Regions from separate parts of the Streptomyces sp. NPDC008086 genome, predicted to be linked through region 3. Evidence: riboswitches for the same ligand, from Rfam matches in the RefSeq annotation. Region 3 holds a riboswitch; each other region holds the start of a gene.
What was found. Region 3 has a riboswitch for cobalamin ahead of ACFZBP_RS02540 (energy-coupling factor ABC transporter permease). Riboswitches for the same ligand answer to the same signal wherever they lie in the genome.

Region 1: another riboswitch for cobalamin. It lies ahead of ACFZBP_RS03045 ((2Fe-2S) ferredoxin domain-containing protein); the one in region 3 lies ahead of ACFZBP_RS02540 (energy-coupling factor ABC transporter permease).
Region 2: another riboswitch for cobalamin. It lies ahead of cobN (cobaltochelatase subunit CobN); the one in region 3 lies ahead of ACFZBP_RS02540 (energy-coupling factor ABC transporter permease).
Region 4: another riboswitch for cobalamin. It lies ahead of ACFZBP_RS29665 (cobalamin biosynthesis protein); the one in region 3 lies ahead of ACFZBP_RS02540 (energy-coupling factor ABC transporter permease).

Annotation. Positions count from the first base shown of each region.
Region 1 is NZ_JBIBIA010000001.1:680,585-687,591, forward strand. It holds gene ACFZBP_RS03030 (ATP-binding cassette domain-containing protein) at 1-83, opposite strand, end outside; gene ACFZBP_RS03035 (iron chelate uptake ABC transporter family permease subunit) at 143-1,273, opposite strand; gene ACFZBP_RS03040 (ABC transporter substrate-binding protein) at 1,270-2,262, opposite strand; gene ACFZBP_RS03045 ((2Fe-2S) ferredoxin domain-containing protein) at 2,415-2,846, opposite strand; cobalamin riboswitch at 2,886-3,080, opposite strand; gene ACFZBP_RS03050 (Fe-Mn family superoxide dismutase) at 3,302-3,943, opposite strand; gene ACFZBP_RS03055 (transcriptional repressor) at 4,072-4,518, shown strand; gene tsaD (tRNA (adenosine(37)-N6)-threonylcarbamoyltransferase complex transferase subunit TsaD) at 4,680-5,747, shown strand; gene ACFZBP_RS03065 (GNAT family N-acetyltransferase) at 5,747-6,319, shown strand; gene ACFZBP_RS03070 (methyltransferase domain-containing protein) at 6,517-7,007, opposite strand, start outside.
Region 2 is NZ_JBIBIA010000003.1:299,323-306,329, forward strand. It holds gene ACFZBP_RS11590 (purine-cytosine permease family protein) at 1-780, shown strand, start outside; gene cobN (cobaltochelatase subunit CobN) at 860-4,447, opposite strand; cobalamin riboswitch at 4,478-4,623, opposite strand; gene cobG (precorrin-3B synthase) at 4,706-5,971, shown strand; gene ACFZBP_RS11605 (precorrin-8X methylmutase) at 5,961-6,605, shown strand; gene ACFZBP_RS11610 (precorrin-2 C(20)-methyltransferase) at 6,602-7,007, shown strand, end outside.
Region 3 is NZ_JBIBIA010000001.1:563,937-570,943, reverse strand. It holds gene ACFZBP_RS02565 (FAD-binding dehydrogenase) at 1-665, shown strand, start outside; gene ACFZBP_RS02560 (amino acid permease) at 772-2,268, opposite strand; gene ACFZBP_RS02555 (ATP-binding cassette domain-containing protein) at 2,382-3,236, opposite strand; gene cbiQ (cobalt ECF transporter T component CbiQ) at 3,233-3,982, opposite strand; gene ACFZBP_RS02545 (energy-coupling factor ABC transporter substrate-binding protein) at 3,989-4,363, opposite strand; gene ACFZBP_RS02540 (energy-coupling factor ABC transporter permease) at 4,360-5,073, opposite strand; cobalamin riboswitch at 5,103-5,311, opposite strand; gene ACFZBP_RS02535 (Rid family hydrolase) at 5,340-5,729, opposite strand; gene ACFZBP_RS02530 (LysR substrate-binding domain-containing protein) at 5,802-6,713, shown strand; gene ACFZBP_RS02525 (transglutaminaseTgpA domain-containing protein) at 6,720-7,007, opposite strand, start outside.
Region 4 is NZ_JBIBIA010000008.1:488,794-495,800, reverse strand. It holds gene ACFZBP_RS29685 (class II aldolase/adducin family protein) at 1-42, opposite strand, end outside; gene ACFZBP_RS29680 (GH25 family lysozyme) at 250-999, shown strand; gene ACFZBP_RS29675 (anion permease) at 1,177-2,415, shown strand; gene ACFZBP_RS29670 (hypothetical protein) at 2,459-2,680, shown strand; cobalamin riboswitch at 2,790-2,932, shown strand; gene ACFZBP_RS29665 (cobalamin biosynthesis protein) at 3,033-3,974, shown strand; gene ACFZBP_RS29660 (cobyric acid synthase) at 3,971-5,506, shown strand; gene ACFZBP_RS29655 (putative cobaltochelatase) at 5,503-7,007, shown strand, end outside.

The sequences.
Region 1 (7,007 bases), 120 kb from region 3:
GCCCGGTCCACCAGCGCCCGCCCTTCGACGACCACCGAGACGTCCTCCACGGCCAGGGTGCCGGGTGCCGCCGTGGCCGTCATCGCGCCGGTCGCTGCGTCTGTCTTCCTCGTCACGCTGTCTTGCGTCACGCTGTCTTGCGTCATGCTGTCCTCCGTCGCATCAGCCACAGGAAGAAGGGGCCGCCTACCAGGGCGGTGAGGATGCCCACGGGGATCTCCTCCGGGCTCATCACGGTGCGCGCGGCCAGGTCGGCGGCGATGAGGAAGGCCGCGCCGAGCAGCGCGGCGGCGGGCAGCGCGCGGCGGTGGTCGGCGCCGACGAGCAGCCGTACGACATGCGGCATGATCAGGCCGACGAAGCCGATCTGGCCGCTGACCGCGACGATCGTGCCGATCATCAACGCGACCAGCGTGAACATCGCGGCACGGAAACGGTGCACGTCCAGACCGAGCGCGACCGCGGCCTCCTCCCCCGCCAGTAGCAGGTTGAGGGACCGGCAGACACCGAGCAGGACGGCCGTGCCGAGCAGGACGGCACCGACGGGGATCCACACCACCGTCCAGGTCGTGCCGCCCAGCCCGCCGAGCATCCAGCGCAGCGCCGACTGCGTCTTGTGCGGGTCGTCGGAGGTGACGATCAGGAAGCTGGCGAGCGCCGACAACACCTCGGCCATCGCCACGCCCGCCAGCACCAGCCGCACGGTGGTCATCCGTCCGCCGGACCGGGCCAGGAAGTAGACGGCGACAAGCGCGGCGAGAGCACCGAGGAACGCCGCCACCGGCAGCGAGAACACCCCGAACAGCGTGACGTTGAAGACGACGACAAGCACCGCGCCGACCGAGGCGCCGGACGACACTCCGAGCAGCATCGGGTCCGCGAGGGGGTTGCGCACCAGGGCCTGCAGGGCCATCCCGCACACGGCGAGGCCCGCGCCGACGACGCCGGCCAACAGGACCCGTGGCAGCCGTACGTCGATGACGATCGTCTCGCGGACGGGGGTCCAGGTCGGGTCGGCCAGCGCCGGATGCACGCGGTGCAGCAGGATGCCCCATACCTGGTCAGCCGGGACGCTGATGGATCCGACGGCGATCCCGAACGTGGCCGAGACCAGGACGAGCGCGCCGAGCACCAGGAGCACGAGCGGGTAGGGAATCCGTTTGTGGCCCGGGACTGTGACGTCACCGCCGACCGCTCTCCGGAAGCTCGCCTCCGATCCGGCGCCCGCGTCCTTCTCCTCGGTCACGCCCGCCGCGTCGGTCGCGCCGCTCACTTGAAGCGATCCGGGTGGATCTGGCGAGCCAGGGACTCCACGGCGGCCGGCACCCGGACGCCCAGCACCGTGGACGACAGGGGCAGCACGGCGAACCGCTTGTTCTTGATGGCGGGTACGTCCTTGAGTGCCGGGTTCGACAGCAGGAACTTCTTCTTGTCCTCGACCGACTGGTCGCCGTAGTCGTAGATGACGATGACCTCGGGCGCACGCTCGGCCACCTGCTCGAACGACACGTCGCCGAACGCCTTGTCCACGTCGGCGAAGAGGTTCACCGCGCCCGCCTGCTTGATCATCTCGTTGCCGATGCCCGCCCCGCCGGCGGTGAAGGCGGTCTTGTCGCCGCTGTCGTAGACGAAGAGCTTGACCGGCGTGACTCCGGCGAGCCTGCTCTCGACCGTGTCGAGGGTGGCGTGGAGCTTCTTCAGCTCCTTGTCGGCTCGTTCCGGCACCCCGAAGATCTTGGCCACGTTCCGGATCTCCCGGTCCATCGCGTCCATGGTCACGGGCCCGGAGGGGCATTCCTCGATGTTCAGGTAGGAGTTGATCCCGGCCTTGGACAAGGCGTCGCGGCTGCGGCCTTCCTTCTCGTCGAAGGTGCTGGCGAAACCCCCGTAGGTGAAGTCGGGTTCGGCGGCGAGCAGCGTTTCGAAGGACGGGTACTCCTTCGCGATGACCTTGATGCCGTCGTACGCGTCCTGGTACTCGGGGAGGATCTTGTCGTCGAGGTAGGCCGTGCCCACCATCGACTTCTCCAGGCCCAGCGCCAGCATGACCTCGGTCGCGTGCTGGTTCAGCGACACCGCGCGCTGCGGAGGACGCTGATAGGTCGTCTTCACACCGCAGTTGGAGAGGGTGACGGGGAAGCCGTCGGCGGCGGAGCCCGACCGCGCGGCGTCGTCCCGGGTGGCGCTCCCACCACAGCCGGATATCAGCAGGGCCGCGGCAGCGATCGCCGACAGCAGGGACATCGGGCGCTTGCCCATCATGGGGTGGGTCCTCTCACCGCGGGGTGGAACGGGAACGGTCCGGACTGGAAGGTGGTCCGGAGGACGGCCGGGTACGACAGCCGGCCGGAGTGGCTGAAATCGATCGCGTCGAGGCGCTCAGGGCGGGTCTGGTCGGGTCGGGAGTCGTCGAGTCAGGCGCGTCGAGTCAGGCGCGGCAGCTGTCGAGCCGCCGCGGCAGCCGATGACACGGAGTTCCCGGCCCGGGCACGCCGAGGCGGGGTGAAGAGGTAGAGGTCCAGGATGTCCGGCAGTTCCGCGATGCCCGGTCCGCCCGCCCGTACCCAGGCGGCGATGTCCTCGGTCGCGGCGGGATCGTTGACGAGGCCGAACCAGACGGGACGGCCACCGGCGGCACGCCCCTCGGACGAAGGCTGCACGACGATCACATTCGCCTGCTCGCACACGTCGAGACACTCGGTGACCCGGACCGGGGCGTCCTCGGCCAGACGCGCGGTCTGCTCACCGTGGTCCACACCGGTCACCTTCGGACTGCCACAGCAGCAGTCCCGGCACACCACGACCCGGCACGGCACCGCACCGTCCCGCGACACCGCCATGGGCATCCCGACACACCCGCCTCCCCGGGGAAATCCGCCCCAGTCACATCGAGGAGGCGACCGCGTGAGTCTCCTGGCTCTCGGGTCAGTGCTCGTCCCGGCCTTCCCACCCGCGTCCGGGCAGTGGTCTGTTCGGGATCCGCTCGCCGATCACAGTGGCGGTACCGCGCCGGATTCACACCGGCTTCCTCGTTCCGCCGTCGCCTTTGTCGCGGGCCATCATGGCAGAAGGACACGTCATCTCATACGCCCGCGGCGCGATGAGCCGTGGTGAAGCGCAGCACACGCCCGCGCACGAAAGCACTGCGCGCTGCCTCCCTTGACCGCGAACCGGGACAGCCGAAGGGCTCCCGCGAGTCACGTCCTCGCGGAAGCCCTTCGTCATACCGCCTGCAAGTGAAGGTTGAGAAGACGATCACGAGCAGGACATCTGCGCCGACGCGGCTACGGCATCACCACGCTCACGGCGCGAGCAGCAGGCTGTCACCGCGCTCCTTGGCGGCGGCGTAGCGCTTGGCGACGTCCTGCCAGTTGACGACCTGCCACATGGCCTCGATGAAGTCGACCTTCTGGTTCCTGTACTGGAGATAGAAGGCGTGCTCCCAGGCGTCGAAGACCAGGATCGGGGTCGAGCCCTGGCCGACATTGCCCTGGTGGTCGTAGACCTGCTCGACGATGAGGCGCCCGCTCAGCGGCTCGTACGCGAGCACACCCCAGCCCGACCCCTGCGTGGTGGCCGACGCCTTGGACAGCTGCGCCTTGAAGCCCGCGAAGGACCCGAAGGACTCGGCGATGGCGTCCGCCAGCTCGCCCACGCCGTCCTTCTCCAGCGGCTCGCCGCCGCCCTCACCGGTCATGTTGTGCCAGTAGATGGAGTGCAGGATGTGGCCGGAGAGGTGGAAGGCCAGGTTCTTCTCCAGGCCGTTGATCGACCCCCACGACTCCTTGTCCCGGGCCTCCGCCAGCTGCTCCAGCGTGTCGTTGGCGCCCTTGACGTAGGCCGCGTGGTGCTTGTCGTGGTGCAGCTCGATGATCTCCGGGCTGATGACCGGAGCGAGCGCCGAGTAGTCGTACGGAAGCTCCGGGAGGCTGTACACCGGCATGTCCAACGTCCTCCGTCATAATTGCGAACGATGTGCAGCTGCACGCTAACAGCAAAAAGGTCGCACGCTGATCAGGCATTGGTCCTAGGACCGCGGTCGCGTCGCACAGCCAGGGGGCGTTCGTACTGTTGCAAGAGACTCGCGACCAGCGGCCGGAGACCGTACAGCCGGAGCACCGCGCCTCATTGATGCGACACGGACTGCGCTGCACACCGGGCCGTCTGCGCACCCTCGCGCTCCTGCATGCATCCGGGCTCCATCTCTCCACCGCCGAGGCCCGTACCGGACTGGCACGGAGGGGGAAGGCCGTCCACACCACCACGGTCTACCGCACCCTGGAAACCCTGGCGGCCGTGGGCCTGGTCCACGCGGTCCCCGGTCCGGGCCCGACGCGCTATGGCATCACGGGCGAGCCGCATCACCACATCGTGTGCGGGCTGTGCGGCCATGTCGCGGCACTGGCCCGCGAACATCTGACGGAAGCGGCGGGGCGGATCGAGGAGCTGACCGGGCTGCGGCCCGACGCATCGGGATCGCTGCTCGTCTACGGCCGGTGCTCGCGATGCGCCGTCTGAACGAATGGACGTGACGCAGAGCCGGGAGGGTGCGGAGCTGCGTCCGAGGACTGGACGTGTCAGGCAAGACGGCGCCCCGCACCCTCTTTCAGTCTTGCGCAGCCCGGTATCTTCTTGCAAGAGGTTCGTTATTGCGATCGAGTTGCAATAGGAGGTGGGCGATGGGCTCTCCGATCGTTCTCGGCATCGAGTCGTCCTGCGACGAGACCGGTGCCGGCCTGGTCCGGGACGGGCGGCTGCTGGGGCATGCGGTGGCGTCGAGCATGGACGAGCACGCCCGTTACGGCGGGGTGGTCCCCGAGATCGCCGCCCGGGCACACGTCCACTCCGTCCGTCCGGTGATCCAGCAGGCGTTGGACGAGGCCGGCTTGAGACTGTCCGACATCGGCGCCGTCGCCGTCACCACCGGGCCTGGCCTGTCCGGCGCGCTGCAAGTGGGCCTCGCGGGGGCGAAGGGAGTGGCGTACGCGCTGGGCGTCCCGCTGTACGGCGTCCACCACCTCGCCGGTCACGTCGCCGCCGACACCCTGGAGCACGGGCCACTGCCGAACCCCTGCATGGTGCTGATCGTCTCCGGTGGACATACGTCCTTGCTGTTGGTCCGCGATCTGGCCCGCGACCCGATCCTCCATCTCGGCGACACCCTCGACGACGCGGCCGGGGAGTGCTTCGACAAGGTCGCGCGGGTCTTCGGACTGCCGTATCCCGGCGGGCCGGCCATCGACCGGGCAGCGCGCGCGGGGGATCCGCGCGCTGTCCCCTTCCCGCGCCCGCTGACCGGCCCGCGCGACGAGCCGTACGCCTTCTCCTTCTCGGGACTCAAGACGGCCGCCGCCCGCTGGGCCGAAGGTCACGCCGGCCGGGAACTGCCCGTGGCCGACGGGGCTGCCTCGCTCCAGGAGGCGGTGGCGGACGTACTCACCCGCAAGGCGGTCGCTGCCTGTGAAGAGTACGGGGTGGGCACATTGGTCGTGGTCGGAGGAGTTGCCGCGAACTCACGTGTGCGGTCGCTGGCCGAGGAGCGCTGCCGGGCCGCGGGCATCCGACTGCGCGTACCGCCGCTGCGGTTGTGCACGGACAACGGCGCGATGATCGCCGCCGTCGGCGACCTTCTCGTGCGGGCCGGAGCCGAACCCGCCCCGCTGGACGTGTCGATCGACCCGTCGGCCCCGCTGGCGTACGCGGCCCTGCACCCGATCGCTGCGCCGACGAGGGCGGTGGCGGCCTGATGAGCATCGTCATCCGCGTCTTCAAGGGCGCCGAACTGCTCGCCCACGCGGCCGAGTTGCGTTCCGTGTACGTCGACGCCTTCTGCGCCCCGCCCTGGAACGAGGACGAGGAGAAGGCAACGGAGTTCGAGGACCGACTCCCGGCGAACGTACGTCGGCCGGGCTTCACCGCCGTAACCGCCGTAGAGAGGGGGGAGATCCTCGGGTTCGCCACCGCCTGGACGACCCTCGCTCCCTTCCCCACCGACCGCTGCTACGCCCAGGCGGCGGCCGGTCTGGGCGCCGACCACACCGCCGACTGGCTCGTCGGCGCCCGCGAGATAGACGAGCTCGCGGTCCGCGCCGATGCCCGGGGCACCGGCCTCGCGGGCGACCTCCTGGAAGCGGTCACGGAGGACGCCCCCGAGGGCCGCTCCTGGCTGCTGACGTCCGTCCGGTCGCCACGGGCCATGTCCTTCTACCGCCACCAGGGCTGGACCCAGGCCACCCACCCCTCCCCCGGTGGCAAGGGCATCGTCGTCTTCCTCGGCCCCCGCCACCCCGCCCGTTCCCTGGCCCCCCAACCCCTGTAATTACCGGCCCGTCCGGCGCATCGCGCGGTAGGAGCTGCGCGCGAAATCGGCCGGCGCGCGGTGGCAGGCGACGCGAGAGGAGTTGTTTTCGACCGGCCTGCCGCCGCCGACCTGCTGACCATGAGAGCGTGTCGCCACCGGCGTCCGGCTCCGATGCAACTCTGCGACGAAGCAGGCGTGAGCAGCCCGACCGGCCGTCACGGCATCAGCGCGATCAGCACCCGCTCCTCGATGTCCTGCCACACGACGTCGACCTCGGCGAAGCCCGCCTCGCGGAGCGCGGCCTCGTGATAGTCGACGCCTGGGGAGGCCCACTCGTCCTTGGTGCCCTCCGGCCAGATCCGGCGTCGGGTCTCGACGGCCTCGCCCAAGGCGGGCACGGACTCCACGTTCTTCCACCAGGTCTCCCAGTCCTCGGCGCCGCCGGCGAGCGCGGCGGACTGTCGGCGGGCGTTGACGGCGGCGCAGGCTCCCCTGATCCGCTTGTTCCGCGGGCCGGCCGGGAGGTAGTCGGCGTTGATCAGCACGCCACCGGGCTTGAGCAGAGTCGCGGCGGCTCGATATACAGCGACGAGTTCCGGCGGGCTCAGCCAGTGCAGCGCGGTGCTGGACAGGACCGCGTCGAAGGTGCCCGGCTTGCCGTCCTCGTCGAGGGTGGTGACCCAGTCGCGGGTGCGCAGGTCGGTCC
Region 2 (7,007 bases), on a different contig from region 3:
CCGGCCGCGGCGCCCGAGCCGATCCAGCAGTTCAAGCACGCCTTCGACGCGATGCTGCCGTCCTGGATCGTCGTCCCGCTGGCCGTGGCCCTGGTCGTGATCAGCCAGATCAAGATCAATGTGACGAACGCCTACTCCGGCTCCCTGGCCTGGACGAACTCCTTCACCCGTGTCACCGGACGCTACCCGGGCCGCATGATCTTCGTCCTGGTCAACCTGGCCTTCGCGCTCGCGCTGATGGAGGCCGACATGTTCAGCTTCCTCAACAGCATCCTGGGCTTCTACTCGAACTGCGCCATCGCCTGGGTCGTCACGGTCGCCACCGACATCGGCGTCAACAAGTACCTGCTGAAGCTCTCCCCGCTCCAGCCCGAGTTCCGCCGGGGCATGCTCTACGCCGTCAACCCCGTGGGCGTGGTGGCCTTCGTCGCCGCCTCCGGCCTCTCCATCGCCATGTACTTCCACGCCCTCGGCGACACCCTCCAGCCGTACTCCCCGGTCGCCGCCGCGGTCATCGCCTTCGTCCTCACCCCGCTGATGGCGATCGTCACCAAGGGCAGGTACTACCTGCGCCGCACCGACGACGGCATCGCCGAGCCGCTGCTGGACGAGGACGGCAACCCCAGCGCCGTCACCTACGACTGCCACGTCTGCCGGCAGCAGTTCGAGCGCCCCGACGTGGCCGCCTGCCAGACACACGACGCCGTCGTCTGCTCCCTGTGCCTGAGCACGGACAAGGTCGGCGACCACGTACTGCCCGCGGCGCCCGCCGGAGCCTGAGGACACGCCAACCCCAAAGGACACAGTGAAGGGCTCCCGCAGGCGGTCGCTTGCGGGAGCCCTTCGCCGTGTCACGCGGCTATGCCTCGCCGCCCTCCAGGTCACCCTCGGTCTCCAGGTACACCTGCCGCAGCGCCTCCAGCACCGCCGGGTCCGGCTTCTCCCACATCCCGCGCGACTCCGCCTCCAGCAGCCGCTCGGCGATGCCGTGCAGGGCCCAGGGGTTGGCCTCCTGGAGGAACTCGCGGTTGGTGGGGTCCAGGACGTAGGTCTCGGTGAGCTTGTCGTACATCCAGTCGGCGATCACGCCGGTCGTGGCGTCGTAGCCGAACAAGTAGTCCACGGTGGCGGCGAGTTCGAAGGCGCCCTTGTAGCCGTGGCGGCGCATCGCCTCGATCCACTTCGGGTTGACGACACGGGCGCGGAAGACACGCGAGGTCTCCTCGACGAGCGTGCGGGTGCGGACCGTCTCGGGCCGGGTGGAGTCGCCGATGTAGGCCTCGGGGGCGGTGCCGCGCAGGGCGCGGACGGTGGCCACCATGCCGCCGTGGTACTGGAAGTAGTCGTCGGAGTCGGCGATGTCGTGCTCGCGGGTGTCCGTGTTCTTGGCGGCGACGGCGATCCGCTTGTACGCCGTCTCCATCTCGTCGCGCGCCGGACGGCCGTCGAGTTCACGGCCGTAGGCGTAGCCGCCCCAGACGGTGTAGACCTCGGCGAGGTCGGCGTCGGTGCGCCAGTCGCGGGAGTCGATGAGCTGCAGCAGTCCGGCACCGTAGGTCCCCGGGCGGGAGCCGAAGATGCGGGTGGTGGCGCGGCGTTCGTCGCCGTGGGCCGCGAGGTCGGCCTGGACGTGGGCGCGGACGTGGTTGGCCTCGGCGGGCTCCTCCAGCGAGGCGGCCAGCCGTACGGCGTCGTCGAGCAGGCCGATCGTGTGCGGGAACGCGTCCCGGAAGAAGCCCGAGATACGCAGGGTCACGTCGATGCGGGGGCGGCCCAGCTCCTCGTACGGGATGGCCTCCAGGCCCGTCACCCGGCGCGAGGCGTCGTCCCAGACCGGGCGGACGCCGAGCAGCGCGAGGGCCTCGGCGACGTCGTCGCCCGCCGTGCGCATCGCGCTCGTGCCCCACAGGGAGAGACCGACGGAGGTGGGCCAGTCGCCGTTGTCGGTGCGATAGCGCTCCAGCAACGAGTCCGCGAGGGCCTGGCCGGTCTCCCAGGCGAGGCGGGACGGGACGGCCTTGGGGTCGACGGAGTAGAAGTTGCGGCCCGTCGGCAGGACGTTGACCAGACCGCGCAGAGGTGAGCCGGACGGGCCGGCGGGGACGAAGCCGCCATTGAGGGCGTGCAGGGCGTGGTCGAGTTCGGCGGTGGTGGCGGCGAGGCGCGGGACGACCTCGCGGGCGGCGAACTCCAGGATGGCGGCGACCTGTTCGCCGTGCTCGGTGGGGACGGCGGCCGGGTCCCAGCCCGCGTCGTCCATCGCCTGGACCAGGGCGCGGGCCTTGTCCTCCGCCTCGTCGGCCGTGGTACGGGTCGCGGCGGACTCGTCCAGACCGAGGGCCTCGCGCAGGCCGGGCAGAGCGGTGGTGCCGCCCCAGATCTGGCGGGCGCGCAGGATGGCGAGGACGAGGTTGACTCGGTCGGCGCCCTGCGGCGGAGCGCCGAGGACGTGCAGGCCGTCGCGGATCTGGGCGTCCTTGACCTCGCACAGCCAGCCGTCGACGTGCAGCAGGAAGTCGTCGAAGCCGTCGTCGTCGGGGCGGTCGGCCATGCCGAGGTCGTGGTCGAGCTTGGCGGCCTGGATGAGGGTCCAGATCTGGGCGCGGATGGCGGGGAGCTTGGCCGGGTCCATGGAGGAGATCTGGGCGTACTCGTCGAGGAGTTGCTCCAGGCGCGCGATGTCGCCGTAGGAGTCGGCGCGGGCCATGGGCGGGACGAGGTGGTCGATGAGGGTGGCGTGGACGCGGCGCTTGGCCTGGGTGCCCTCGCCGGGGTCGTTGACCAGGAACGGGTAGATCAGCGGCAGGTCGCCGAGGGCCGCGTCGGGGCCGCAGGCGGCGGACAGGCCGGCGTTCTTGCCGGGCAGCCACTCCAGGTTGCCGTGCTTGCCGAGGTGAATCATCGCGTCGGCGCCGAAACCGCCGTCCTCGGCGCGGGCCGCGATCCAGCGGTAGGCGGCGAGGTAGTGGTGCGAGGGGGGCAGGTCCGGGTCGTGGTAGATCGCGATCGGGTTCTCGCCGAAGCCGCGCGGGGGCTGGATGAGGATCAGCAGGTTGCCGAAGCGCAGGGCCGCGAGGACGATGTCGCCCTCCTCGTTGCGGCTGCGGTCGACGAACATCTCGCCGGGCGCCGGACCCCAGTGCTGCTCGACGGCCGTCCGCAGCTCTTCCGGCAGCGTGGCGAACCAGCGCCGGTAGTCGGCCGCCGGGATCCGCACCGGGTTGCGGGCCAACTGCTCCTCGGTGAGCCAGTTCTGGTCGTGGCCGCCGGCCTCGATGAGCGCGCGGATCAGCTCGTCGCCGTCGCCGGAGACCAGCCCGGGGATGTCGGTGTCGCCGAAGTCGTAGCCCTCGGCCTTGAGCCGCCTGAGCAGCGCGACGGCGCTGGCGGGGGTGTCGAGGCCGACCGCGTTGCCGATCCGGGAGTGCTTGGTCGGGTAGGCGGACAGGACGAGGGCGAGGCGCTTGTCGGCGGCCGGGATGTGCCGAAGCCGGGCGTGGCGTACGGCGATTCCGGCGACGCGCGCCGCGCGCTCGGGGTCGGCGACGTAGGCGGGCAGGCCGTCGGCGTCGATCTCCTTGAAGGAGAACGGCACGGTGATGAGCCGGCCGTCGAACTCGGGTACGGCGATCTGGCTGGCGGCGTCGAGCGGGGAGACGCCCTCGTCGTTCTCCTCCCACGCGGACCGGGGTCCGGTCAGGCACAGGGCCTGGAGGATCGGCACGTCGAGGGAGGTCAGGGCGCCCGCGTCCCAGGACTCGTCGTCGCCGCCGGCGGACGCCTCGGCGGGCTTGGTGCCGCCCGCGGCGAGCACGGTGGTGACGATGGCGTCGGCGGCGCGCAGTTCGTCGATGAGTTCGGGCTCCGGGGCCCGCAGGGAAGCGACGTACAGCGGCAGCGGCCGGCCGCCCGCGTCCTCGATCGCGTCGCACAGGGCGCCCACGAACGCCGTGTTGCCGCTCATGTGGTGGGCGCGGTAGTAGAGCACGGCGATCGTCGGGCCGTCGGCCCGGGACTCGCGCTCCAGCGGGCCCCAGCTGGGGGCGGCCGCCGGTGCCTCGAAGCCGTGCCCGGTGAGCAGGACCGTGTCCGACAGGAAGCGGGCGAGCTGCTCCAGGTTGGCCGGACCACCGTGGGCGAGGTAGGCGTGGGCCTCGGCGGCGATGCCGACCGGCACCGTGGAGGCGGCCATCAGCTGGGCGTCCGGGGCCTGTTCGCCGGTCAGGACGACGACCGGGCGGCCGTCGGCGAGGAGCAGGTCGAGGCCTTCCTGCCAGGCGCGCAGACCGCCGAGGAGGCGTACGACGACGAGGGCGACGCCGTCGAGGAGCGCGGGCAGGTCGTCGAGCGGGAGCCGAGCGGGGTTGGCGAAGCGGTAGGGCACGGGGCCGTTCGCCGCGCGGGCGCTGAGCAGGTCGGTGTCGGACGTCGACAGCAGAAGGATCATGCGGCGTCGGCCTTCCTCGGGGTGTCCGCGCCCCGGGTGGTGTCTGACGGCGGGAGTTCCTGACTCACCCGACCCTGGCGGGGTGGGCTCACAGTGGCGGGACCGCGCCGGATTCGCACCGGCTTCCTCCCCTGTCGCCGTCGTGGCGGTGGCGGACCGGATGATCCACCGAGAAGCATAGTAAGGGCCACGGGACCAGCCGTCGGCATGCGGAGGCGGCGGCATACGGTCACCGGGACGGTCGGTATGCTCGCCGCCATGTCCACGCCCTCCATCCGACCGTCGTCCCAGGCCACAGGGGTCACACGGGACCGCGACGACGCATGCCCGGGCGCACTGAGGCTGCACACGGCGGACGACGGCGCACTCGCCCGGATCCGGATTCCCGGGGGTGTGCTCCAGGTCGGTCAGGCGGTGGAACTCGGCCGGGCCGCGTTCGAACTCGGCGACGGGGACCTGCATCTGACGTCCCGGGGCAACGTCCAGCTGCGCGGTCTGCCGACGGGCTGCGGCGGGGAGTTGGCGAGCCGGCTGGAGGCGGCCGGGCTGCTGCCGTCGTGGCGGCACGAACGGGTACGCAATGTGGTGGCCTCGCCGCTGTCCGGGCTGGACGGGCGCGGCCACGCCGACGTACGGCCGTGGCTGCGGGCGTTGGACGAGCTGCTGTGCGCGAGCGAGGCGGCGGCCCGGCTGTCCGGGCGGTTCCTGTTCGCGCTCGACGACGGGCGCGGGGACGTCGCCGGGCTCGACCCGGACGTGACCCTGCGGGCCGCGCCGGACGGGGCCGTGTGGCTGCGGGTCGGGGTCGCGGATTCCGTGGCGGTCCTGACCGCCGATGACGCGCCTCGGGCGGCGCTGCTGGCCGCCGAGGTGTTCCTGGAGGCGAGTGCCGGCCAGGTCTGGCGGGTGGCCGAACTCCCGCTCCCCGTCGATGAGTTGGCGCACGAGGTCGTACGACGGCTGGGGGCCGGACATGCCTCGCCGGCCTGGCCGCCGGTGAGCGGGCCGTCCCCCTCCCCCGGTGTCGTCACCGGCCCCGACGGCACGACGAGCCTGTCCGTCCTCGCCCCGCTGGGCCGCCTCACCGCCGCCCAGTGGACCGCGCTGACGGCGACCGCGTCAGATGAGCTGCGGCTGACACCTTGGCGTGGAGTGATCCTTCCCACAGTGCGCTCCGACCGGCTTCCCGGCCTAGACTCCGTCGGTCTGATCACGGCCCCGGACTCTCCCTGGCTCGGTGTCGGTGCCTGCATCGGACGGCCCGGTTGCGCCAAGTCGCGGGCGGACATCCGTTCGGACGCGGCCGCGTCGCTCACCGCGGGCGGCGGGCTGCCGGCGTACTGGTCCGGCTGCGAGCGCCGTTGCGGTCGTCCGCGCGGCGATCACGTGGACGTCGTCGCGGCCCCGAACGGCGGCTACCTGATCTCCGTCGTGGAAGCCGGCCGGGTCCGCGCCACGACGACGACCGACCATCCATCGAGGCTCGCCGCCGACCTGGCGGCGGCCCGCACGCATGACCTGTAGGAGCACGGTGTTCGAGTACGAGAAGGACGGTGCGGCCATCTACCGCCAGTCCTTTGCCACCATCCGCGCGGAGGCGGACCTCGCGGGCCTGCCCGCCGACGTCAGTCAGGTCGCGGTCCGGATGATCCACGCCTGCGGGATGGTCGACCTCGTGCGCGACCTCGTGTACTCGCCGGGAGTGGTGGCGCGTGCCCGGGAGGCCCTGCGGGCCGGTGCGCCCATCTTCACCGATGTGCAGATGGTGGCCAGCGGGGTGACCCGCAAGCGGCTGCCCGCCGGCAACGACGTGCTGTGCACCCTGTCCGACCCGGCCGTGCCCGAGCTGGCCGCGAAGATGGGCACCACGCGCAGCGCGGCCGCCATGGAGCTGTGGCGGGACCGGCTGGAGGGTTCGGTGGTCGCCGTCGGGAACGCGCCGACCTCGCTGTTCCGGCTCCTGGAGATGATCGAGGAGGGCGCTCCCCGCCCGGCCGCCGTCATAGGTGTGCCGGTGGGGTTCGTGGGGGCCGCCGAGTCGAAGGAGGCGCTCGCGGAGCATCCGTCGGGACTTGAGCACCTGATCGTCCGTGGCCGACGCGGAGGCAGCGCCATCGCCGCCGCCGCGCTCAACGCGATCGCGAGTGAGGAAGAGTGAGCGGGAAACTGTACGGCGTCGGGCTGGGCCCCGGCGATCCGTCGTTGATGACCGTGCGCGCGGTGGAGGTCATCGCCGAGGCGGACGTGATCGCGTACCACAGTGCGCGGCACGGGCGGTCCATCGCCCGTTCGATCGCGGCGAAGCACATCAGGGAACGGCACATCGAGGAGCGGCTGGTCTACCCGGTCACCACCGAGACCACCGACCACCCCGGCGGCTACCAGGGCGCCATCGACGACTTCTACACCGAGGCCGCCGCCCGCCTCGCCGCGCACCTCGACGCCGGCCGGACGGTCGCCGTCCTCGCGGAGGGCGACCCGCTCTTCTACGGCTCCTACATGCACATGCACAAGCGGCTCGCGGACCGCTACGACACCGAGGTCGTCCCCGGGGTCACCT
Region 3 (7,007 bases):
TCACCGACAGCGGGCACGAGTACTCCTGGTTCGTCACCACCCAGAAGATCATCGCCAAGGAGTTCGCGCTCTCCGGATCCGAGCAGAACCCGGACCTCACCGAGAAGAACATCTGGAAGCTGCTGTCCCGCATCTGGCAGACCCCGGAGCCGATCGAGCGGTTCAAGGAGAAGGGCGAGGACTTCGTCGTCGCCAAGACCCTGCCCGAACTCGTCGCCGGCATGAACAGGCTCACCGGTGACCACCTGATCGAACTCGCCGCCCTGCAACGGCAGATCGAGGCCCGCGACCGCGAGATCGACAACCCCTACACCAAGGACGCCCAGGTCATGGGCATCCGCAACGCGCTCGCCTACCCGGGGGACACCCTCAGCCGTACGGCCGCCATCCACAAGATCCTGGACTCGGGCGCCGGGCCCCTGATCGCCGTACGTCTGAACATCCTCACCCGCAAGACCCTCGGCGGCCTCCAGACCGACCTCTCCGGCCGCGTCCTGGACGCCACCGGCACCCCGATCTCCGGGCTGTACGCCGCCGGAGAGGTCGCCGGATTCGGCGGAGGCGGCGTGCACGGCTACCGCTCGCTGGAGGGCACCTTCCTCGGCGGCTGCCTCTTCTCGGGCCGTACGGCGGGACGGGCCGCGGCCGCGGCCACCGCGACCTGAGAGCGGGCCTCACGGTTCGGTCGGTACGCACAGCACGGGCGTGCCCGCCAGACGCAGCGGCGTGTGGGGTGGCGCCCACGGGTGCCGGCCGAGAACGGCCGTCATCTCAGGGCTCCTCGTGGCCGGGCACGAGGGCGGGGTCGGCCACCTCCGGGCGCTCCGCCCAGAAGGCCGGTGCCCGCAGGCGCCACACGACCATGAGGACCACGCCCGCGAGGGTGATGCCGATGCCGATGACCAGCGGCGGGCCGAGTCCGAACCAGGAGACGCCGCTGTAGGAGTTCGCGGGGTCCGACATGTCGCCGATCGACTCGACCAGCAGCCAGACCAGCAGCCCGGCGCCGACCAGCGGGCCGAGACCGATGAGCAGGAAGTTGCGCACGCTCTCGGTGAGATGACGGCGGTAGTACACCGCGCAGGCCACGCCCGTGAGCGCGTAGTAGAACGCGATCAGCAGCGACAGCGCGGTCAGCGAGTCGAACAGGGCGTTCTCGCTGATCTGGCGGACCACGACGTACCAGGCGATGGCGATGGCCGCGACCCACCAGGTGCTCACGTCGGGTGTGCGGAACCGGGCGTGGATGTGCGCGAAGTGCGCCGGCAGCGCGTGCCGGCGGGCCATGGACAGCGCGGTGCGCGAGGCGGGGATGATCGTCGTCTGGGTCGAGGCGAGGCCGGAGGTCGAGACCGCCAGCAGGACGACCCAGTCCCAGGCACCCATGGCCTCGTCGGCGAGCAGCGCGAAGATGAACTCCTCCTCCTCGGCGTTCTCCGCCAGGTACGCCGGTCCCGCGTAGGCCACGACCGCGTAGGCGACCGACACGTACGTCACCAGCAGGATGATCGTCGACCACACGGCAGCCCTACCGGGAGCGGTGGCGGAGTTCTCGACCTCCTCGGTGAGGTTCACCGCCGACTCCCAGCCCCAGTAGATGAACACGCCCAGCAGCAGACCCGCCGTCAGTTCGGCGCCGCCCGCCCCGAACGGATCCAGCCAGCCGAACGCCGGATCGACGGAGTCGAGCGAACCGGTGTCGGCGTAGACCCGGTAGATCGCCACCACGGCGAACGCGAGCAGACAGGCGACCTGCGCGAGGATCAGGATGTTCTGCACCTTGGCCGACACCTCGGTGCCGATGACGCACACGGCCGTCATCACCAGGATGAGCAGCACCGTCAGCGTCTCGCGCACCAGCTCGTTGTCGACCCAGCTGTCGAGACCGAACGCGAGCAGCGCGAACGTCACCGCGACGTCCGCGAGCGAGCCGACCACCAGGACCCCGGTCATGGTGATGGCCCAGCCGCCGAGCCAGCCGGCCCACGGGCCCATCGCCCGGGTGACCCAGGAGAACGTCGTCCCGCAGTCCTGGTCGACCCGGTTGAGGTAGTAGAACGCCGACGCGATCAGCAGCATCGGGACGAACGAGGCGAGCATGACGCCCGGGGCGTACACACCGACGAGCGCCACCACCGGACCGATCGCCGCGGCCAGCGAGTACGCCGGCGAGGTGGAGTTGAGCCCGATGACGAGGGCGTCGACGAACCCGATCGCGTCGGCCTTCAGCCCTTCGGGCGGGCGGGTGTCCTCGGTGGCCTCGGCCATGCTGCCTCACTTCGGTCGTACGTGACCCCATGAAACAGGCAACCGTGGAGCCCGCCCCGCCTTTGGTGTGCGCTCGCGGGGTGTATCACCCGTGTGCCCAACGCCCGGACAGGTCAGCCTTCGGCCGGGCTCGGTGCCGCCGCCAGGGCCGCCAGCGCCTCCGCGTCGCGCGGACCGGGCGAGGAGTCGTCCAGCAGACCCTGCGCGCGCAGGAACTGGGCCGCCGCGACACCCCAGGGCAGCCGCAGCCCGGCCTGCTGGAGGAGATCGGCGCGGGCCAGCATGGTGGGCGCCGGTCCGGTGCGGACACCGGACGGGGTCAGCAGCGCCGCGTCGTCCGCCCAGCGCAGGGCCAGGTCGACGTCGTGCGTGGCCATCACCACCGTGGTGCCGCCCGCGCGAAGCCCGTCCAAGGTGGCGAGGAGACGCTCCTGGCCATCGGGGTCGAGCCCGGCGGTCGGTTCGTCGAGGATCAGCACACGGGGCCGCATCGCGACGGCGCCCGCGATGGCGGTGCGCTTGCGCTGCCCGTACGACAGCAGATGCGTGGGCCGGTCGGCCAGCGCGGTGATGTCCAGGGCGGTGAGCGCCTCGTCGACCCGCGCGCGTACCTCGGCGTCGGGCAGGCCCAGGTTCAGCGGGCCGAAGGAGACGTCCTGCGCGACGGAGGCGGCGAACAGCTGGTCGTCGGGGTCCTGCACCACCAGCTGCACGGTCGTCCGCAGCCCGGTCAGGCCCTTGCGGTCGTACGTGACCGGCGCACCCGCCACGGTCAACCGGCCGTCGTGTGGGCGCAGTCCACCGCTGAGCAGCCGCATCAGCGTGGTCTTGCCGCTGCCGTTGCGGCCGAGCAGCGCGAGCGCGCGCCCCTCGTGGACGTCGAAGTCGAGGCCGCTGAGGACGACGGGCCCGTCCTCGTAGGCGTAGGACGCGCCCCGCAGGGCTACCAGGGCGGTGGGCTCGCTCATGGCAGGGCCCTTTCCAGTACGAGGGTGAGGGCGGCCAGCGCGGCGAGGAGCACGCAACTGGCGGCCGTGAAGCGGACGGAGACCCGGGCCTCGGGCACCAGGACGCGCAGGGTGCCGTCGTAGCCGCGCCCGGCGAGCCCGGCCTGGAGCCGGGTGGCCCGGTCGAAGGCCCGCACGAAGGCGGTGGCCCCGAGCCCGGCCAGGGACCGCCACTCCGCGGCCCTGCTGGTGTGCCCGAGCCGAGCGGCCTGGGCCTGACGGATACGGCGCACGGAGTCCAGGAGCAGGAAGCTCATCCGGTACGTCACCAGGGCGACGTCCACGACGGGCGCGGGCACCCCGGCCCGTACCAGGCGGGGCAGCAGATCGGACATCGGCGTGGTGAAGGCGAACAGCAGCACGCCCAACGAGGCCGCCGAGGTGCGCAGCAGCAACTCCCCGGCGCGCAGCGGGCCCTCCGCGGCGAGGGACACGAAGCCGTCCGGCCCGCCGACCTGGACGAGCAGGGTGAGCGCGCCGGTCACACAGAAGCCGAGCGGCACACGGTAGGCCCGCCACAGCCGTCGCGCGGGCACGCCCGCCGGACCCAGCAGTACGGCGAGCGCGGTGACCAGGACCAGCGCGGCGCCCGGCCAGGGCGGCAGCGAGATGGCGAGCACGGTGAGGCCGAGCCCGAGCACGGCCTTGTCCACGGGGTGACGGCGGCGCCAGCGACTGCTGTGCGCCGCCGCGTCGATCGGCAGCACGAGAGGTCAGGACCTCTCGGCCGTGGACTCCTCGGCGGTCGCGCCGGCCGCGCTCTCCGCGCCGCCGACCCGCTCCAGCGCCCGCTCCTCGCCCTGCCGCCGACCCCGGCGCAGACCGAAGTAGTAGGCGAGGACCCCGGCGCCGAGGGCGGCCTGGAGGGCGAAGAGCGCCGACTCGATCTCACCGGACGGCGGCTCGTACAGCGGCGAGAACCACGGCTCGTAGTCCGGCTCGATCTCGGTGATCGCGGTCTCCGCCTCGGCGTCGGCACCCGCGAACGGCTCCTCCTTGTGGTCGCCGAGGCCGAGGGCCAGCGGCAGCACGGCGAGGGCGGCCACGACGACCAGCAGCAGAATGTTGATCTTCGTGTTCCTGCTCATCGGGCCACCGCCTCGGTCTCGGTCCCGCTCTCGGTCCGGGACTGCTTCCTGGCCAGGAGCACGCCCAGCCGGGTCAGTTCGCCCTTGCTGGACTGCACCAGCAGCCGCATCACGAGCACCGTGAGCAGTCCCTCGCTCACCGCGAGGGGGATCTGGGTGACGGCGAAGATGGAGCCGAACTTGCCGAGCGCGCCCAGGAATCCGCTGCTCGGGTCGGGGAAGGCGAGGGCCAGCTGGACACTGGTCACGCAGTAGGTGGACAGGTCGGCGAGGAAGGCGCCGAAGAACACGGCGACCATGAGCGGCACGTCGTAGCGCCGCAGCAGCTTGTAGATCGCGTATCCGGCCCAGGGGCCGACGATCGCCATCGAGAAGACGTTGGCGCCGAGCGTCGTCAGACCGCCGTGCGCGAGCAGCAGCGCCTGGAAGAGCAGGGTGATGGTGCCCAGCACCGCCATGATCGGCGGCCGGAACAGGATGGCGCCCAGACCGGTGCCCGTGGGATGCGAGCAACTGCCCGTCACCGAGGGCAGCTTCAGCGCGGACAGGACGAACGTGAAGGCTCCGGAGGCGCCGAGGAGCAGCGTGCTCTCCGGGTGCTCCTTGACCTCACGGGTGAGTGAACGGACGCCGTGGACGACGAAGGGCGCGGACGCGACGCCCCAGGCGACCGCGTGCGCCGGAGGCAGGAAACCCTCGGCTATGTGCATGGCTCAGCAGACCCTCTCCAGCACCTCGTGGATGGTTGACGCGCCCTGGTCGGTCTCCTGGCTTACGGGTACCACCGCCCGTGCTCCGCCTTCCCGGGTCCCGAAGGACCCAGTGGCTGCCCGTGAGGGCCGGAGCCGGACTTCCCGATTCACAGTGGCGAGGGCCGCACCGGCATCACACCGGGTTTCCCGTTCACCAAGGCGTGGTGACAGTAGTGCCCGGACCGGGTGGCTGACAAGCGCGCCCAGGGGGCGTGAAAGGGGCGCTACGGGAGGGGCCGACGCGCGTACACCTCGATCTCGATCTTCATACGAGGGTCGGCGAGACCGCACCTGAGCATGGTGGCGGCCGGCCGGACCTCACCGAAGCAGCGGCGCAGAACCGGCCAGCAGGGCTCGAAGTCCGCACGGTCGGGGAGCAGATACCGCACTCGCACCACATCCGAGAAAGCGCATCCCGCCTCGGCCAGCGCGGCCCCGATATTGCGCAGGCACTGCTCCGCCTGTTCCACCACGTCGTCGGAGATCGTCATCGTGCCGTAGTCGAACCCGGTCGTCCCGGACACATGCACCCAGTCACCGTCGACCACGGCACGGGCATAGCCGATCTGCTCCTCGAAGGTCGAGCCGCTGAGGATCGCACGTCGCTCTGTCATGCGCCGCACGCTAGGTGACCAGCGCAGATACGTCTAATACTGCAGAGGGCATGACCTGATATCCCTGGGCGTATGAACCGACCGGAACTGCCCCTGCCCCAACTGCACGCGTTCGTCGTGCTCGCCGAGGAACTCCACTTCGGCCACGCCGCCGCCCGTCTCGGTATCGCCCAGCCACCGCTGAGCCAGCAGATCAGACGCCTGGAGGACAAGGTCGGCCACGCCCTGTTCCACCGCGCGCCAGGAGGCGTCACGCTCACCCCGGCCGGCCGTGAACTGCTCCCCGCCGCCCGGCGCGCCCTCACCGACGTCACGGACGGCCTGGCCGCGGCCCGCGCCGTCGGCAGCGGCCGGGCCGGCACCCTGCGCCTCGGCTTCGCCGCCTCCCTCGCCCTCACCGTGCTGCCCGGCCTGCTGCGCACCTTCCGGGACCGGTTCCCCGGCGTACGTCTGGACATCCACGAGATGACCACCGCGCCGCAGATCGCCGCCCTGCACGACAGGGCCATCGATGTCGGCCTCCTGCGCGAACCTCCCGCCGACCAGCCGGAGCTCGGCTTCACAACCGTGCTCAGCGAGCCGTTCGTGGCCGTCCTGCCGTCCGCCCATCCGCTGGCCGCGCAACGGACCGTACAGCTCGCGCAGTTGGCGGACTCGCCCTTCGTGCTGCTGCCGCGCGCGGTCGGCCCGCAGCTGTACGACCGGATCACCGGCCTGTGCGCCGAAGCCGGCTTCACGCCTCGGACCGTCCAGCACGCCGTGGAGTGGCAGACCGTGTGCGCCCTGGTGCAGACCGGCCTCGGCGTCTCCCTGGCACCGGCGAGCATCCGCCGTATCCGCCTCAAAGGCGTCGCCTTCCGCAGGATCGAGCCCGGCGACGCCCGCACGCGCGTGGCCGTCGCCTGGCGCGCGGGCGACCCGAACCCGCTGGTCGCACACCTGCTGGCAGCGGTCAGCCAGGATCGGCCGGACCGGCTCCAGTGATGCCCGTCACCGCGCGCGAGGCCGGCCCCCGCGCGGTCGGCGAGGGGCGGCGGAGCGCAGGAGCCGGAACAGACGGGTGCGGTGCGGGACGCGGGCCCGGACGGTCCTTTCGAGCGCGTCGCAGTCCGACCACGCGGCGTCGGCGGCCGCGCTGTCGGGTCTGCGGCCCGCGTACTCGACCTCGTTGACCAGGGTCGCCAGGTCCGGCAGGCGCCGCCCCACGGTGCCGCCCACGTGCCGCGCGCCGAACGCGGCGATCTCCTGCGCGGTGTGCGCTCCCGTGGCGGGAAGGCC
Region 4 (7,007 bases), on a different contig from region 3:
CGCTTCCCGTGCGCCCCGCTGCTCCCTCTGCTCCTCAGCCATGTGGCGATCCTGCCAGGCCGGGCGGCGGCCTGACCTCAAGTCGCCGTCGGGGCGGGGCACTTTAGGGCGGAAGGTCGACGTCCGGAAGGGGGCATAGCGGGTCATAACAGCCTCGCCTCCCGCTTGGCCTGAGATCGATCGGGATTCAACGATCTTCCCGTAATCTCTGGGGGATTTGTCGTGCACGCAGCCATTCCGGGGGGAAATATGGCCCGTGATCGCAAACCGTCCCGTCATCGCTCCCGCCTGATGGCGGCCTCCGTGGTGGCGCTCACCCTGGGCGGAACCACTCTGGTCGAGATGCCGGCCGCGGCGGCCGGCAAGCCCAGGGGGCATGACGTCTCGTCCCACCAGAAGAACGTCAACTGGCAGAGCGCGAAGGGGAAGGGCGCCCAGTTCGCCTACGTCAAGGCGACCGAGTCCCACACCTACCGCAACCCGTACTTCAACCAGCAGTACAACGGCTCCCGCAACGCGGGCCTGATCCGCGGCGCATACCACTTCGCGCTGCCGGACAAGTCGTCGGGCAGGGCGCAGGCGGCACACTTCGTGCGCAACGGCGGCGGCTGGCGGTCGGACGGCTGGACCCTGCCGCCCGCACTCGACATCGAGTACAACCCGTACAGCAAGCACAAGTGCTACGGGCTGGGCAAGGCGACGATGGTCGGCTGGATCCGGTCCTTCAGCGACGAGGTGAAACGACTGACCGGACGGCGTCCGGTGATCTACACCACCACCCACTGGTGGAACACCTGCACCGGCGCCAGCCGCGCCTTCGCCTCGAACCACGCACTGTGGATAGCCCGCTACGACTCCGCGACGGCGGGGAGCCTGCCGGCCGGTTGGCGGTTCTGGACCATCTGGCAGCACGACAACGGCAGCGGCAGCCTGCCGGGTGACCAGAATCTCTTCAACGGGTCGATGGCCCAGCTCAGGAAGTTCGCCCGGGGCTACTGAACCCTTGGGGCGCCCGGGCCGTGCGGTGACCGCCGGAGGGGGGCGGAGGGGAGGCCTCCCCTTCCGGACGAACAACCCCCTCTTACGGACACCGTGCGGCCCGCCTCAGTTCATCTTCCGTTCACTCAGGTTACCTACGTTCGTCCAGCCAATGACCTCGAACGATTGCCTGGGTAAATGGAAAACTTCTCGCTGATCCTCGCGATTGTGGTGGTAACCGCACTCGCGTTCGATTTCACGAACGGTTTCCACGACACCGCCAACGCGATGGCCACCACCATCTCGACCGGCGCGCTCAAGCCCAAGGTCGCGGTGGCCATGTCCGCCGTGCTGAACCTTGTAGGCGCCTTCCTCTCCGTGGAGGTCGCCAACACGATCTCCAAGGGTCTCGTCGACGAGAGCGGCATCCGTCCCGAGGTCATCTTCGCGGCGTTGGTCGGCGCGATCCTCTGGAATCTGCTCACCTGGCTGGTGGGCCTGCCCTCCAGTTCCTCGCACGCCCTGATGGGCGGCCTGATCGGCGCCACCATCGCCTCGGCCGGCATGGGCGCCGTCCACGGCGACGTGCTCGTCACCAAGGTGCTGATCCCGGCCATCGCCGCCCCGCTGGTCGCGGGCATCGCGGCGCTGCTCGCCACCCGCCTGACCTACACGCTCGGCAAGAAGGCCGACGGCGAGGCCAGCAAGAAGGGATACCGCGCCGGCCAGATCGCCTCCGCCGGTCTGGTCTCCCTCGCGCACGGCACCAACGACGCGCAGAAGACGATGGGCATCATCACCCTCGCCCTGGTCGCCGGCGGCACCCTCGCCCCCGACTCCGACCCGCCCATGTGGGTCATCCTCTCGGCGGGTCTGGCCATCGCGCTCGGCACCTACCTGGGCGGCTGGCGCATCATCCGCACCATGGGCAAGGGCCTGACCGACCTCCAGCCGCAGCAGGGCTTCGCCGCCCAGACCAGCGCGGCCACCGTCATCCTGGCCTCCTCCCACCTCGGCTTCTCCCTGTCCACCACGCACTCCGTCTCCGGTTCGGTGATGGGCGCGGGCCTCGGCCGCAAGGGCGGCGTGGTCCGCTGGTCGACGGCCACCCGGATGTTCGTCGCCTGGGGCCTGACCCTGCCGGCCGCCGCCCTGGTCGGCGCGCTCGCCGAGTACGTGACGGGCTTCGGCGCCTGGGGCACGGCCCTCGTCGCGGTCTTCCTGATCGGCTCCAGCGCCGCGATCTGGAAGATCTCCCGCCGCGAGGTCATCGACCACACCAACGTCAACGAGACCGAGGAGCCGCCCGGCGTGGTGACCACGGCCATGGCCGCCGTGACCCCGCCCCCGGCGGGCACGACGGCCGAGGACCTGTCGGCCACCATCCCGGCCCCGGCCTCCGAGCCGACGCCGTCGCCCTCGCAGGCCGCGGTCTGACCCCCACCCGGTTACTCCTCCCGGTACTCAAGGAAGAAGAAGCATGAAGATCGACTGGGCGGCTCTCGGCTCCGTCTTCGGCGTCAGCCTCGTGGTCACCGTGGCCCTCGTGGGCCTGTTCACCCTCGGCATCTCGGGTCTGTCCCGCCGCGAACGAGCGGTGGCCCAGGGCGACTCGGCCGCGCTCGCGGTCACGGGCGCCTACGCGTGCTTCGCGGCATGCGCGGCGGCCGTGGGATACGGGATCTACCTGATCGTGGCCTGACCCACGACAGACGCGAACACCCGAGGTGCGGGACGGATCACCGTCCCGCACCTCAGGCGTGTGTGGGCCTTCGCACACTCTCCCGTCGCAGGTCAACGGCAAGTTGACGGCCCTTCCAACCCCGTGGTGGACTTCCGGGGCCAGCTACGGCGGCAGGAGAGGAAGCCGGTGTGAATCCGGCGCGGTCCCGCCACTGTCACCGGGGTAGAAAGCCCCGGGAGCCAGGAACTCTCACCGCCGGACTCGTCGAACCAGGGCGTGGACACCCTGAGTGAGGACAGAACGCGATGCTCGCCTGCCGATCGACACGCAGTTTCAGACCGTCGTCTGACCCCACGGTCGGCTGACCCTGATGCGAGCCGATCGCGTCTTCGCGTACGGCGCCGCCGCCGGACTTCTCGGTGACCTGCTGCTCGGCGACCCTCGCCGGGGGCATCCGGTCGCCGCGTTCGGACGTGCCGCGGGCGCCGTGGAGAGAGTGTTGTGGCGCGACGACCGCGCGCGGGGTGCGGTGCACAGCGCCGTGTGCGCCGGTGGCGCCGTGGCGCTCGGTGCCGTCGCCGCCCGTGTCGTCCGTAGCTCCCCCACCGCTTCCGTCGCGCTGACCGGCGCCGCCACCTGGGCGGTCGTCGGCGGGACTTCGCTCGCCCGGGAGGCCCGCACGATCGGGCGGGCCCTGGAGGCCGGGGACGTCGAGGGCGCGCGGGCGCGGCTGCCGCATCTGTGTGGACGGGACCCGCAGGCGCTCGACGCGGACGGGATCGCGCGGGCCGTCGTGGAGTCCGTCGCCGAGAACACCTCCGACGCGGTGGTGGGGGCGCTGGTGTGGGGGGCCGTCGGCGGGGTGCCGGGGCTGCTCGGGTTCCGGGCCGTGAACACGCTCGACGCCATGGTGGGCCACAGGTCGCCCAAGTACCGCCGGTACGGCTGGGCTTCGGCCCGGCTCGACGACGTGGCCGGATGGCCGGGGGCGCGGCTGACGGCCGTACTCGCCGCCGTCGCCGGGGGCGATCCGCGCGGGGCGGTGCGTGCCTGGCGCGCCGATGCCGCCAAGCACCCGAGCCCCAACGCCGGGCCCGTCGAGGCCTCGTTCGCGGGGGCGCTCGGGGTGCGCCTCGGCGGGACGCTGTCGTACGGCGGGCGGGTCGAGCACCGGCCGGTGCTCAACGGGGCGGGGCGCGCCGTCGCCGTCCAGGACATCGAGCGGGCCGTACGGCTGTCGAAGCGCGTCGGCTGGCTGGCGCTCGGCGTCTGTGCCGCCGCGCGCCGTATCGCGAAGGGACGTACGTCATGACGGGCGGGGGACTTCTCGTCGCCGGCACCACCTCGGACGCCGGCAAGAGCGTCGTCACCGCGGGGATCTGCAGGTGGCTGGTGCGGCAGGGGGTCAAGGTCGCGCCGTTCAAGGCGCAGAACATGTCCCTCAACTCGTTCGTGACGCGCGAGGGCGCCGAGATCGGGCGGGCGCAGGCCATGCAGGCGCAGGCGTGCCGCGTGGAGCCGACCGCGCAGATGAACCCCGTGCTGCTCAAGCCCGGCGGCGAGCGGAGCAGCCAGGTCGTGCTGCTGGGCAAGCCGGTGGGCGAGATGAGCGCGCGCGGGTACCACGGCGGGCGGCAGCAGGCGCTGCTCGGGACCGTGCTCGACTGCCTCGCCGAACTGCGGGACACGTATGACGCGGTGATCTGCGAGGGCGCGGGGTCTCCGGCGGAGATCAATCTGCGGCGGACCGACATCGTCAACATGGGCGTCGCCCGCAGCGCCCGGCTGCCCGTGCTGGTCGTGGGCGACATCGACCGCGGGGGCGTCTTCGCCTCCTTCTTCGGGACGGTGGCGCTGCTCTCCCCCGAGGACCAGGCGCTGATCGCCGGGTTCCTGGTCAACAAGTTCCGGGGCGACGTCTCGCTGCTCGAACCCGGGCTCGACATGCTGCGCGGCCTCACCGGCCGGCACACGTACGGCGTCCTGCCCTTCCGGCACGGCCTCGGCATCGACGAGGAGGACGGGCTGCGGGTCTCGCTGCGCGGGACGGTCCGGGAGTCGGTCGTCGCGCCGCCCGTCGGCGAGGACGTGCTGCGGGTCGCCGTCTGCGCCGTGCCGCTGATGTCCAACTTCACCGACGTGGACGCCCTCGCCGCCGAGCCGGGTGTCGTCGTGCGGTTCGTGGACCGGCCGGAGGAGCTGGCCGACGCGGACCTGGTGGTGCTCCCCGGCACCCGGGGAACCGTGCGCGCGCTGGAGTGGCTGCGCGAGCGGGGGCTCGCGGACGCCCTGGTGCGACGGGCCGCCGAGGGGCGGCCGATCCTCGGGATCTGCGGCGGCTTCCAGGTGCTCGGCGAGCACATCGAGGACGAGGTCGAGAGCCGCGCGGGGCACGTCGACGGGCTGGGACTCCTGCCCGTGCGGGTGCGGTTCGCCCGGGAGAAGACCCTCACCCGGCCCGTCGGCGAAGCCCTCGGGGAGCGGGTCGAGGGGTACGAGATCCATCACGGGATCGCCGAGGTCGGCGGCGGTGATGTGTTCATCTCTGATGACAAAGGACACAGCCTGGACGGGTGCCGGGTCGGTCAGACCTGGGGCACGCACTGGCACGGCTCGCTGGAGTCGGACGGTTTCCGGCGGGCCTTTCTGCACGAGGTGGCGGCCGCCGCGGGCCGACGCTTCGTGCCGGCGCCGGACACGTCGTTCGCCGCGCTGCGCGAGGAGCAGCTCGACCGGCTCGGCGACCTGATCGAACAGCACGCGGACACGGACGCGCTCTGGCGGCTCATCGAGTCGGGCGCGCCGCAAGGACTGCCCTTCATTCCACCGGGAGCGCCCGCATGAGCACACCCTTCCCCTTCACGGCCGTCGTCGGCCAGGACGACCTGCGGCTGGCGCTGCTGCTGAACGCCGTGTCACCGGCGGTCGGCGGTGTGCTGGTGCGCGGCGAGAAGGGCACCGCCAAGTCGACGGCCGTACGGGCGCTCTCGGCCCTGATGCCGGAGGTCCCGGTCGTGGCCGGGTGCCGATTCTCGTGCGATCCCGGGCGGCCCGACCCCGGGTGCCCGGACGGGCCGCACGAGCCGGGAGCGGCCGTCGAGCGGCCCGCCCGTATGGTCGAACTGCCCGTCGGCGCCTCCGAGGACCGGCTGGTGGGCGCCCTGGACATCGAGCGGGCGCTGGCGGAGGGCGTGAAGGCCTTCGAGCCCGGCCTGCTCGCGGACGCGCACCGCGGAATCCTGTACGTCGACGAGGTCAACCTCCTCCACGACCACCTGGTCGACCTGCTCCTCGACGCGGCCGCGATGGGCGCCTCGTACGTCGAGCGCGAGGGTGTCTCCGTACGGCACGCCTCGAAGTTCCTGCTCGTCGGCACCATGAACCCCGAAGAGGGCGAGCTGCGGCCGCAGTTGCTCGACCGGTTCGGGCTGACCGTCGAGGTCGCCGCCTCGCGGGAGCCCGACCAGCGGGTGGAGGTCGTACGGCGGCGCCTCGCCTACGACGACGACCCGGCCGGTTTCGCCGCGCGCTGGGCGGACGACGAGGCCGAGGTACGCGGGCGCATCGCCGCCGCACGGGAGTTGCTGCCCTCGGTGCGGCTCGGTGACGGGGCGCTGCGGCAGATCGCGGCGACCTGTGCCGCGTTCGAGGTGGACGGGATGCGGGCCGACATCGTGATGGCGCGTACGGCGACCGCGCTGGCCGCGTGGGCCGGGCGTACCGATGTGCTCGCCGAGGACGTCCGGCAGGCGGCGCTGCTCGCGCTGCCGCACCGCAGGCGGCGCAATCCCTTCGACGCTCCGGGACTCGACGAGGACAAGCTCGACGAGACGCTTCAGGAGTTCGCCGGCGACGACGAGAACGAGAGCCGGAACGAGGACGAGGGCGACGAGGACCCCGATCCGGACGGGCCCGGCGGGGGCGGCGGGCAGCCGCCTTCCGGACCGGAGGGGCCTGACGGACCTGACGGGCCGCCGGGACCGCGCAGCGGTGACGTGGACGCGCCGCCCGAGGCCGGGGAGGGCGGGCAGCCGCAGGCCCCTGGTGCCGGGGAGCAGCAGCCCGTGCGGGCCTCGGAGCCCTTCCGGACCAAGGTGCTCAGCGTGCCCGGTCTCGGCGAGGGCGCGGCGGGGCGGCGTTCGCGGGCGCGGACCGAGCACGGGCGGACGACCGGTGCGCGGCGCCCCAGGGGGGCGCTGACCAAGCTGCACCTGGCGGCCACCGTGCACGCGGCCGCCCCGCACCAGCGGACGCGGGGACGGTCGGGGCCGGGACTGGTCGTACGGCGCGACGATCTGCGGCAGGCGACCCGGGAGGGGCGCGAGGGGAACCTCGTGCTGTTCGT